3 regions of the Paenibacillus sp. FSL L8-0641 genome follow, and region 2 is predicted to be linked to each of the others. Evidence: riboswitches for the same ligand, from Rfam matches in the RefSeq annotation. Region 2 holds a riboswitch; each other region holds the start of a gene.

Region 1 (4,111 bases), 2.4 Mb from region 2:
GAGCGAATACCCGCATCGACAATAACCGGAACCTCCGCCTGTTCAATAATTAGACCTAATGAAAACGGATTAAGCAAACCATGTCCTGTACCAATCGGTGAAGCTCCAGGCATAACGGCATGTACTCCAAGCTCTTGTAGCCTCTTTGCTAGAATCACATCGTCCGATATGTAGGGCAGCACGATAAAGCCTTCTTCTAACAGCTTTTCACTAGCTTTCAACGTTTCAAATGGGTCCGGCAGCAGTGTCTTGCTATCCCCAATGACTTCCACCTTAATCATATCGCACAGGCCGGAGGCTTTTGCCAATTTGGCAATACGAATCGCCTCCTCTGCTGTTGTAGCCCCTGCTGTGTTGGGAAGAAGTGTATACCGGCTCAAATCCAGCATATCGAGAAAATGCTGCTTATCCCGTTCCTCCAAGTTCAATCTCCGTACAGCAAACGTCAATATTTCCGTCTCAGCAGCCTCTACGGCTTGGGATTGGATATCTAGATCAGAGAATTTTCCTGTTCCCAACAACAACCTCGAGGTAAAAGATGCTTTTCCAATGGTTAACATAATCAACCGCCTCCCACAAAATGTACAATCTCTAGGCAATCTCCATCTTTCAGTACCGCTTCATCATGATCTTCACGGGTCAATATATGCCGATTCAGCTCCACCACTACGGTTTTCACCTTTACATCAAGCTCATGTAGCAATTGATTCACATGAGTGATTCGATTAGAAAAGGTCAGGCTCTGGCCGTTAATCGTCAGCTTCATAAGCTTTTCTCCTTGAGGAGCTCAGAAGAAAAACTACTTATCCCAAGTTCTGCTGCACAAGCCCCATTAAGCATAGCTGCCATCGCACGCCCGGTAGCATCACTCAGCAGGACACCGTTACGATAATGCCCGACTGCAGCATATACGCCCTCGCCCCCAGGAACAATGCCTATAAAAGGATGACCTGATACAGCCTGCGGACGTAAGCCCGCCCAAGCGCGTATAAAAGAAGCTTCACGGACGCGCGGCAGCCAGGCAGAGGCACGTGCCAGCAACCCCTCCAAGCCTCCTACGGTCACCTCTTCGTCATATTGATGTGGAAGGCTCGTTGCCCCAATCCAAAGCTCGTTATTCTGTTTAGGCACGAGGTAAATATCATCAGCATAAATGGTATATTCTAACGGGTGATCCTTCAAGGAGACCGCTACCGCTTCGCCCTTGACCGGATAAAGTGGATATTCAAACCCAACCTGCGCTAGCAATTTCATGCTATCCAAGCCTCCGGCAATAATGACCTGATCGCAGGAAAAAAAACCACTATCTGTACGGACACCGCAAATTCGACCATCCTGTATGACCAGTTGCTCTGCCTGTGTACCAGACCATACCGTTGCTCCCAGCACCGCAGCAGCACCTGCATAAGCACGGCAAAGCTGGACAGGAGCCACTTGTGTCTCCTTTGAACGATATATTGCCCCGATCGCTTGTTCATCCAAACCTGGAATTCGTCGGGCCAATTCTTTCGCATCCCACCAGATAGGAGAATCACCCTCTCGCGTTTTAGCAGCTTTCCAGCGTTTTTGGCCTTCAGTCTCCGTACGGAAAGGGGTCACAAACCCTTCAGTACGGAATTCCACCGAAATACCTGACAAACGCTCTAGATCACAGACAAGCTCAGGGAATGCATCTCGACTTATGCGAGCAAATCGTGATAGCTCAGAGCCGGTGAACTCTTCACTTTCCGCTGCCAGCATTCCAACCGCTGCTCCTGAGGCTCCCTCACCCGGGATCAATCGTTCCAGCATAATCGTACTTCTTCCCTCCTTGGCCACATGATAAGCAATGGAACTGCCGATGACACCTCCACCTATGACCAAGCATTCAGCGTGTCCAATCACTCTTTCCTCTGTGTGTATCTTTAGCATTTGTTCCGTATCTCCTCTCCATAAACCCTTCTGCTTTCAGCTTGCCTCTACTCTCGTTTTCTCGCTACAGGCTGTGAACTACAAGGTCTGCCATTCGCCTATACTCCATTGCAGCTGCAACGGGCGACTCAGCCTCCCATATACCAGACATCACCGCAATTCCGCTTGCTCCGGCCCTATAAAGCTCCGGGATATGATGCGGTTGTATGCCGCCTAGCGCAATCACCGGAATGTTTGACAGTCTGCAAATATGTTCAAGCTGAGCTAAACCCCGCGGTACAATACCGGGCTTACAATGGGTCTCATATACGTGACCATAAAGTACATAGTCCGCTCCTGCCCGCTCAGCAATTTGCATCTCCTCCAAGGAATGTACAGACACTCCACAGCGTGTACCCTTTGGAAGTAGGCTTTTCACATCCACAACAGGTAATCCATTAGCTGGTAATTGAACGGCTCCGACCAAAGTAAGTAAAGCTACATCCACACGATCATTTACTACAATTTGTTGCAAAGGAACTTCCTGCTCCACCAGGCTGCGAGTCAAAGAAAGCAATGCAGAGGCACCATTCTGTTTTAAACGTGCGTGTACATAATGAACATACGGACAAATCACAGCAGCCACTTGGGCGGCTTGTGCAAAAGTGCCCTTTTCCATCGAAATTGCGTGTAATTCGATTTTGTCTTCACCTCACATTGGACTAAAGGATCTAAGCTTAGCCAGCCACGTCTACCAGCAGGAATGAAAGGGGATTATATGTGAATCGTCTACGGAAGCTCGAACTACTTAAAATGAACGAAACGCAAAAAAACCACTTCCCCAAGGAAGTGGTTTAACGAACGTCCAATAATCGAACGGACCATGATATCCGTATACGTGTATCGTCCCACGCACAAACAAAAATAAAGATGGTGTTGCCTTGTTTGTACGGCGCTCACTTCCCTACGCTGGCATAACCCAGATCAGGTGCAAAGGGTCCGAAATCCATTTATTCCGTCTCAGCCGCATGGGCGGCTCCCCTAGTGTGACTATTTTATTGTATAAGCTAAAGATAGCTTAGCATATTTTTCTAATTCTGCAAACCCCACTTCGTGTGAAATTTGCTGGAACTGGATTTAGCTGATTTTAGTTAACTTTACTTGACCACTCTTCCACATTCCACGTTTTGGTTACCCAATCCTCGTAAAAGTCCGGTTCGTGAGATACAAGCAATACGGTCCCTTTGTATTCCTTCAAAGCACGTTTCAGCTCATCCTTTGCTTTAACATCCAAGTGGTTGGTAGGCTCATCGAACAGTACCCAGTTGCTTTCACGCATTAACAGTTTGCAAAGACGGACTTTAGCCTGTTCTCCACCACTGAGCGCAGATAGCGGACGCGTGATATGCTCATTTTTCAAACCGCAACGCGCCAAATGCGCTCGTACTTCATGCTGGTTCAAATGCGGAAATTCATTCCACACATCGTCAATCGGTGTAATTTTCTCGGCCTTTACTTCCTGCTCAAAATAAGCGGGCTGCAAAAAATCACCTTGATAGGTTTTTCCACTGATTGGCGGAATTTTTCCCAATATGGTTTTGAGCAATGTCGATTTACCGACACCATTGTAGCCGACAATTGCAATCTTTTCGCCACGTTCAATCGTCATGGACATTTTAGGCAAAAGGGCATGTGTATAACCAATCTCAAAATCAATACCCTCAAATACCGTCTTTCCGCTTGCACGTGCCTCTTTGAATTGAAAGGTTGGTTTTGCGGCTTCTTCAGGCTTATCAATACGTTCGATCCGATCAAGCTGCTTTTCACGGCTCTTTGCTCGGCCTGATGTAGAGGCACGCGCTTTATTACGCTGAATAAAATCTTCCTGTTTCTTAATAAAATCCTGTTGCTTCTCATAAGCATCAATATGCTGGGCTTTGTTTAGATCCGCCATTTCGAGAAACTTTTCATAATTAGCTGAATAACGGGTCATCTTGGCAAATTCAAGATGGTAAATAACATTAACGACCTGGTTCATAAATTCAGTATCATGTGAAATAAGAATAAAAGCATAAGGATAATCCTTCAAATAGCGCGTAAGCCATTCAATATGCTCTACATCCAAATAGTTGGTAGGTTCATCCAGCAACAGGACGTTCGGCTTTTCCAACAGCAACTTAGCAAGAAGAACCTTTGTCCGTTGCCCGCCGCTAAGTGCGGA
Region 2 (4,111 bases):
TCCGTTTCGACCGCCGGCCTTGAATGGAGCGCCTGCCGACAATACTGGAAGTTTTTCGTATTCAGTTCCTTTGAGATGGTTTTGAACATACCATTTCTGTGCATTCGTCACAATTTGAATGGAAGGGTCGTCCTGCACTAATGCAAAATAACTGGTAATTGGCGCCGTCGTTGTTCCTACAGGCTGGCGAATATAATCCAGCGTTCCTTGATGCTCTTCTTTGACCGCATCAATCAGTTTAAATTCAGGGATAAACTGCACAGTCTGATTAGTGGTGCTCACAACCGGACGCACTTGAGATTGAGAGTTAGTCACGTTCCACTCGCGATTTTTCTTTTCTAGGCTCAGGTCAATGATACCCAGATCCTTGCCCCATGAGGAGGCTTCCACGGCTGGTACGCCATTAATGGTTCCCTTATCCAGATCTACACCCTTCATATCTTTAAAATCAGGGCCAGGGAAAGATTTATGAGCATGCCCAAACAGAATAGCGTTAATTCCGTCCACCTGGCTCAAATACTTAACGGCATTCTCCATCAGTGGCGTTTGTGGCACATCCTCATAACCGGTATGCGCAAGCACGACAATAATGTCAGCACCTTCCGTCTTCATTTGAGGAATAAACTTTTTCGCCGTTTCCACAATATCCTTCGTAACGACTTTATCCTTCAAATTGGCTTCATCCCACTGCATAATTTGAGGTGTGACCAGACCGATCACACCCACTCTGAGTGTATGCTCTTCGCCCTTCTCGTCCGTTACTGTTTTATCAAGAATCTGATAAGGGGTAAAATAATTCTTAGTAGCTTGGCCCCCTTTATCAACATAAACGTTCGCATTTACATAAGGAAAATCAGCTCCCTTGAGCGATTTGTCCAGAAAGTCGAGACCGTAGTTGAATTCATGGTTGCCCACTGTAGCTGCATCATAGCCCATCAGGTTCATCATCTTGTAGACCGGATGGACACCGCCTTCTTTCTCAAAGGTTTTGTTGCGGGCCATATAATCGCCTAATGGGTTGCCCTGCAGCAAATCACCATTATCGAACAGCATACTGTTTCTTGTTTCACTACGTGCCTTCTGGATCAAGCTAGCTGTACTAACCAAGCCATACTCGTTGGTTTCTTTGTCCGAATAGTAATCGTAGTTCATCAGGGACGCATGGATATCCGTTGTTTCCATGATCCGCAAATTCACCGTAGCGCTATCACGAGAATCACTAGCTGCCCAGGATGGAGCGGCTGAAAACACCAGCATGCTACAAGCTACAACTGCTGCTGTAAACCCTTTAAACCAATTTTTACGTAATAACAAAATATACCCCTCCTCATTAAGGTGTATGCCTCATATACATACTTTTGCACATATATGTAAGCCTTGAACTCACCATTTCTATTTTAATCCAACGCCAGACAAAAGAGTAGTCATTTACTTAAAATTATTTATGAAAAAATAATTAATTTTCTCAAAAACAAAAAAACCAGCAAACCTCCTGAAAAACTTGGAGATTTACTGGCTTATCCATTTATATTCGTATTATTTCTTCCACACCTGGCGCTCCATTTGCTGACCCACATACTCAATGCGAGTCGGATTCACGTCCAGAATGACATAATCGGGATCGTCCGGTCCGGAAAACCACTCCTTCAAGGAGTCGTTCCACACTTGTTTGCGTAGCCCCTCATCAGCTGTAATTTGGACGGTAGCCTCCACTTCAACAACTTCCTTCGTACCGCCAACCTCATAACCCAGCAGCAGATAAGCATTCGGATTGTCCTTTAGCTCATCCACTTTATGCGTTTTGCGATCTGTCGCCAGATGAATGTTCATTCCATCGTTAAAAAGGGCCATATAGCGTACTTTCGGTTTGCCACCCTCTACCGTACCTAACGTACAAAATTTGTTGTTATCCAAAGCCTTCACAATGGCTTGTTCCAGTTGGTTGCGATCCAATGTTTCCGTTTTACCCACAGTACAACAACTCCTTTTCACGAATTAGAATTCTCTACGGCCATGCCATTGGGCACCAGCCCATCTGAACCTACCTGCGCAGCTGTTCTGAAAATAACATGACCGGATCGAATCGGATTGATTCATACTCATTTTCAGATCAAAGCTCACAGTAAAAGTGTACCCTGTCGTTCGGCAAATGAACCGTCATCTCTCCCTTCATGCTGGACAGACCCGCATTCAAAGCATATAATCGTCGTAGTAAACCCGAATAAATGAACCCATTAAACCATACAATGCCAGGGGTGCTGGAATCGGCCGGCTGAGAGTGTGTCCCAAGACACTGACCCTTACAACCTGATCTGGGTAATGCCAGCGTAGGAATGCTTAAGCAAGATGTGCCTTTTTTACATAGGACCATCCCTTACTTTGGTATATACAAGCGCAAGCGTCCCGGAAACTCGGGGCGCTTTTTTTGTTGAAGTTGTTGGAAAGATCGCGTCCGGCAGATGTTATTTTTATGAAAATGGGAAACTTAAGCTGTCTGATTGGATGGATAACGGGTAATCAAAAGGAGAGAACACTAACGATGAAGCGCATGAAAATATTAAGCCTGGGACTGATCAGTCTGTGGCTCATGGCCCTGACCCTGACCGCTTGCGGTGGAAGTCCCCCTACATCCCAAGAAGCGGCTTCCGCTACCGACACTCAAACGTCTACTCCGGCAAAGGGGCTCAAAGATGTTAAAATCGTGCTCGACTGGACACCCAATACGAATCATACGGGACTCTATGTCGCCAAGGACAAAGGATTTTACGAAAAAGCAGGTTTGAATGTCCAAATTGTTCAACCTGGTTCAGGCGGAGCCGATCAAATGGTTGCTTCTAATGCTGCACCTTTTGGTATCAGCTACCAAGAAGGCGTCACACAGGCTCGCACGCAAGGCGTACCGCTTGTATCCATCGCTGCGGTGATTCAGCATAATACCTCAGGCTTCGCAGCCCCGGTAGATCGCGGAATTAAGAGCCCGAAAGATTTTGAAGGTAAAAAATACGGCGGTTGGGGCTCTCCCGTAGAAGAAGCGGTCATGAAATCCATCATGGATTCAGACAAAGGCGATGTGAGCAAAGTGAAGATCGTCAACATGGGCAATGCAGACTATTTTACAGCCGTGAAGCGGGATATCGACTTTGCCTGGATTTTCTACGCATGGACCGGAATCGAGGCCCAGCTTCGAGGTGAGCCTCTGGATATGCTGTATGTAAAAGATTATTCCAAAAGCCTCGATTACTATACGCCTGTAATTGTGAGCAACGAACAAACGATAAAAAATGATCCCGAGCTGGTTAAAGCGTTCATGGATGCTACCGCACAAGGCTATGAATACACTATCGCCCATCCGGAAGAAGCCGCGGACATCTTAAGCAAAGCTGTACCGGAGCTGGATAAAAAACTGGTACTTGCCAGCCAAAAATGGCTAAGCCCACGTTATCAGGATGATGCCGCGCAATGGGGCGTGCAAAAAGCGGAGGTATGGCAAAACTATTCGGACTGGATGTACGAACGCAAGCTGCTCAGCAAGCCTTTGGAAGTCGATAAGGCCTTCACAAACGACTTCTTGCCCAAGCGCTGACCATTTGTTAAAACGCTAAATAAGACTGAACTAGACAAGTGAACGAAGCGCCACTACGCAGTCGGATGATGCTTCCCATCGCTGTTGTACCCAGATTTCTTAATAAAAACTTATGATTAGTGTAGAAATCCGGGGAGGTTATGCTTCCGAAGCGAGCTTTCCTACGGAAAGCTTTTAAAGCGAACGCTAACGCTTTTACAGCACCATTCCGCCCACTTCGTTCTCGTTCCACTTGGTTTATTCTTTAGTCTCATAGTATCTAAAGCGCAAAAACAGATGCGCTTGTGTGTAAAAATGCCACACAACCTATCAAAAATTAAAGTGCTTTTAAGACGGTTGGCAGCGTAGCGGTTCATTTGAATCTAGAGAAGCGTAGCGCTCGCCTTTGCCGTGGGATTCTTACCTTTTAAAATTTATTCAAAGAATCCCATGGCAACAGCGATCGTAAGATCAAATGAAACGCGAAGCGGTCTCCCCGCCTTAAACCACCCTATTTTCTCTAAAACACTTCAAATGAAGGACAGGTGA
Region 3 (4,111 bases), 380 kb from region 2:
GGTAAACGAAAAAGAAGCCCAGCTACGGCACGGGTTAGTGTCCGTAGGCAGGCTTCTTCAAGGTGAAGAATTAAATACGTTTTTTTGAAAAATAATTCTTTACTTCGTAGTCGTTTGTTTGTGGGCATCAGCGATCGTTTTCTTGTCCTCCAGCTCCTGTACACTGCTTAGAAACGTCGATACCCGCCGTAGATATTCACGGGGATGCTCTCTGAAAATAAGCTCATGTATCCCGTTTTTGACAATCCATACACTGGAAAGTGGGTTGGTTTGATTGGCAGCGAGCTTTTCCGCAATAGGATAAGGAGCCTTTTCATCCTGTGTACCATGCACAAACATGATCGGGAACGGATAGTTTTCCTTTTTAACCTCCTGATATGGAATCTGATGCAAGCTGGTGCCGTTCAAGACTGGAAACAGCAACTCCAGAATTTCCAAAGACGGATGTCTTGGCAGGTTAATTTGATTGTGAATGTTATGGTACAGCGTATCCGGCTCCAACAGGAAAGTGCTGTCCAAAATCATTGCGTCCACATCCTTGGTTTGCAAGCCCGCCTGAAGAGCGGTTCCTGCCCCCATGGAGAAGCCCCATACGATAATCTCCGACGAGCCGCGTTGCTTCGCAAGCTGGATCGCTCCGAGAAGCTGCTGGGATTCCGCTTTGCCTCCGGTTGCGACTGATTTGCTGTTTTGTGACGCGAATCCATAATCGAACATGACCACATTAAAGTTCAAACTGTGGGCATAATGCGCCAGATCATACATGGGAATCCAGCTTTCTTCGCGGTTAGCTCCATAACCATGGCTGAAAATAATCGTTTTCCGCGATTGATCCGCCGGGATATACCAGCCTTGTACCATGCGGCTACCATCCTTGGCAGGGAAGCTGACTTCCTCATAAGGCATGTTTTTGGCCTGCATCGGATTAGAGTACAGCGGCGCGACGGTAGGATTCGTAAGTACCCACGCGATGTAAGCATGCAAAGCAATAAAACAAAACAACAGAAAAAAAACGACCGACAGCAGCAGAGCAATCACAACGTGCTTGAACCGCAGCAGACGGGGATTAAAGAGTGGGGTGGACGGCTCCTGAACAGCGGTCTGTAGCTGAGAGTTGCGCTGGGATGTAGAAATCATGTAAGAGCCTCCTTATATAAAATTGATCTTCGTTTCAATAGAATTTAGGTATAATTCCACTTGAAAATGATAGTGTATATCCGTATAGATACCTATTATCGTATGATGGGGGTTATCCAAAGTCAACGCCTGAACCGGAAAAGTAAAAATGATGCAAAGAATTGTCGATGTTTGTTCTCGTTCTGTAATATGGTTGTCACAAAAACATCGGTTTACAGTAGCCGCGACTATTCTATATAATTTATGTAACCATGTTTCATAGTGTGAAACGAATATGGATACAAGAGGAGCGGTTCACGAATGGAAGACCGTAAATTAACCGTTCGCGCTGTAGAGCGTGCACTTGATATATTGTTGTGTTTTACCGCAGATTCGGATCTTGGCCTAACGGAGATTGCCTCCAAAATTGGTCTACATAAAAGCACGGTTCATCGGCTGCTGACTACGTTGGAGGATCGGGGCTTTGTCGTTCGGAATGCCGAAACGGAAAAATATCGACTTGGCTTCCGCATTTGGGAGCTATCCACACATTTGTCCCAAAGTGACGAGCCGGCAGTGTTGTTACAGCCTGCAATGGAAGGACTGCGTGACCGTCTGGGCGAAACGGTCAGCTTGTACTTACGGGACGGCAGCATGCGTATTCGCATACAAGCCGTGCAGAGCAATCAGGCGATCCGCAGGGTTGCGCCTGTGGGTGCGCGTATGCCGCTGGCTGTAGGAGCCTCCAGTAAGGTGCTGGCTGCCTTTATGCCGCCGCAGGAGCTGGAAGCCCTGCTAAGCGGGAATGAATGGCCGCCCTCGGTAGACGCGGAGGTCTATAAAGCCCAGCTGCAGGACATTCGCGAGAAGGGCTATGCGACCAGCTATGAAGAACGGGAGCCAGGGGCCGCTGCTGTGGCAGCACCAATTGTGAACCGGAAGGGACAGGTCACTGCGGCTTTATCTGTATCCGGTCCGGTCAGTCGGCTTGCACCCGAGACGCTACATGACTTTGCTCCGATTTTGATCGAAGCGGCGAAGGAAATGGGGCTTATGCTTCCGTAACAAGAATGAATGCAGTTGAAGCAAGCAGAGTGATTTGATGAGGAGCGTCTCCTTGCTAAATGGAACCTAGAAGGGTTGCCAAAGCCATAAATTTGAAGTAATCTGATAAGGATGGCGGGATGTCTGTTATGTCCGCCTCATGTGAATAGAAGTATCACAGTTACTGGGGGAGCCTGTAATGCCGGGCTGAGATGGAATCGTGCAAGATTCCGGACCCTTTGCACCTGATCTGGATCATACCAGCGTAGGGAAGTAATCGGCCATTGAAATGTATACGCAGTTGCTGTCTACGGTGACGCATTGGAATAGGATTTATTCCACGTGTGCACAGTTTGGATAGCTGCCTCGTTAGATTAGCCGGTTCCCTGGGGAACCGGCTTTTTTTGCATAGATCAGCGCCACCCTGGGAATGGTTCCGGATCGGTGTGTCATTTCATCGAAACGGGAGGAATGGACAATGAAGCCGACAGAAGTAGAAGGAACAAAAGGAACAGAATTTAAATCAGCAGAAGTAAGGTTGGCAGGAACAAGGGAAGTTGGGGTAGAGAAGACAAACGGGGAGCAAGCCAGTGGGGTAACGCCCTTTCCAGGGAGCCGTAAGGTATATATTCAAGGCTCGCGGCCGGACATTGCCGTCCCAGAGCGGGAAATTGCTCTTCATCCTACACATACGCCGCAGGGCACGGAGCATCATGAGCCATTGCGTGTGTACGATACGAGCGGTCCCATGACTGACGAAGCCTATCAGGTCGATATCCGTCAGGGCCTGCCTCCATTACGGCGAGCTTGGGCACTGGAACGGGGCGATGTGGAGGCTTACGAGGGACGCGCCGTCAAACCGGAGGATAATGGACTGAAACCTGGCTCCAAACGGGAGACAGTTGAATTTCCCGGCGTGACCAACCGTCCGCTTCGTGCTTCGCAAGGTCGTACAGTGACGCAAATGCATTATGCACGGCAAGGGATCATTACGCCCGAAATGGAATTTGCGGCGATCCGCGAAGGGGTGGAGCCTGAGTTTGTACGGCAGGAATTGGCGGCTGGACGAGCCATTTTGCCTTCGAATATCAATCACCCGGAAAGTGAGCCGATGGTCATTGGGCGTCATTTTCACGTGAAGATCAATGCGAACATTGGTAATTCTGCGGTTACCTCCTCGATTGAGGAGGAAGTGGAGAAAATGACCTGGGCTGTGCGTTGGGGCTCGGATACAGTTATGGACCTATCCACAGGCCGTAATATCCATACCACACGTGAATGGATCATTCGGAATTCTCCTGTACCGATTGGAACTGTGCCGCTGTATCAGGCACTTGAAAAGGTGAACGGCGAAGCAGAAGCGCTGACGTGGGAGTTGTATCGCGATACGCTGATCGAGCAGGCGGAGCAGGGAGTGGACTATTTTACAATTCATGCGGGTGTATTGCTGCGGTATATACCGATGACGGCGAATAGAATGACGGGAATTGTGTCCCGTGGCGGGTCGATCATGGCAGCCTGGTGCCTTGCGCACCATCAGGAGAATTTTTTGTATACACATTTTGAAGAAATCTGCGAAATTATGAAAGCCTATGATGTGGCCTTTTCTCTCGGGGATGGTCTACGTCCAGGTAGTATCTATGATGCGAATGATGAAGCACAGTTTGCAGAGCTGGAAACGTTGGGCGAGCTAACGCAAATCGCATGGAAGCATGATGTTCAGGTCATGATTGAGGGGCCGGGACATGTCCCTATGCATAAAATCAAAGAGAATGTGGATTTGCAAATGGAGATTTGTAAGGAAGCTCCTTTCTATACCTTGGGACCGCTCACGACGGATATTGCCCCCGGATATGATCATATTACCTCAGCCATCGGGGCGGCGATGATCGGTTGGTTCGGGACGTCCATGCTGTGCTATGTTACGCCTAAGGAGCATTTGGGTCTTCCG

The links. Region 2 has a riboswitch for thiamine pyrophosphate ahead of MKY16_RS02295 (ABC transporter substrate-binding protein). Riboswitches for the same ligand answer to the same signal wherever they lie in the genome.
Region 1: it holds a riboswitch for thiamine pyrophosphate, as region 2 does, so the genes downstream of both, MKY16_RS12810 (thiamine phosphate synthase) here and MKY16_RS02295 (ABC transporter substrate-binding protein) in region 2, are expected to answer to the same signal.
Region 3: it holds a riboswitch for thiamine pyrophosphate, as region 2 does, so the genes downstream of both, thiC (phosphomethylpyrimidine synthase ThiC) here and MKY16_RS02295 (ABC transporter substrate-binding protein) in region 2, are expected to answer to the same signal.

Annotation. Positions count from the first base shown of each region.
Region 1 covers NZ_JBBOUW010000001.1:2,891,861-2,895,971, forward strand. Annotated here, with positions in the region: gene MKY16_RS12795 (thiazole synthase) at 1-560, opposite strand, end outside; gene thiS (sulfur carrier protein ThiS) at 563-766, opposite strand; gene thiO (glycine oxidase ThiO) at 763-1,911, opposite strand; gene MKY16_RS12810 (thiamine phosphate synthase) at 1,976-2,569, opposite strand; TPP riboswitch at 2,835-2,943, opposite strand; gene MKY16_RS12815 (ABC-F family ATP-binding cassette domain-containing protein) at 3,038-4,111, opposite strand, start outside.
Region 2 covers NZ_JBBOUW010000001.1:516,230-520,340, reverse strand. Annotated here, with positions in the region: gene MKY16_RS02305 (bifunctional 2',3'-cyclic-nucleotide 2'-phosphodiesterase/3'-nucleotidase) at 1-1,314, opposite strand, end outside; gene MKY16_RS02300 (pyridoxamine 5'-phosphate oxidase family protein) at 1,537-1,971, opposite strand; TPP riboswitch at 2,242-2,351, shown strand; gene MKY16_RS02295 (ABC transporter substrate-binding protein) at 2,540-3,583, shown strand.
Region 3 covers NZ_JBBOUW010000001.1:898,062-902,172, forward strand. Annotated here, with positions in the region: gene MKY16_RS03965 (alpha/beta hydrolase) at 100-1,137, opposite strand; gene MKY16_RS03970 (IclR family transcriptional regulator) at 1,438-2,181, shown strand; TPP riboswitch at 2,337-2,449, shown strand; gene thiC (phosphomethylpyrimidine synthase ThiC) at 2,639-4,111, shown strand, end outside.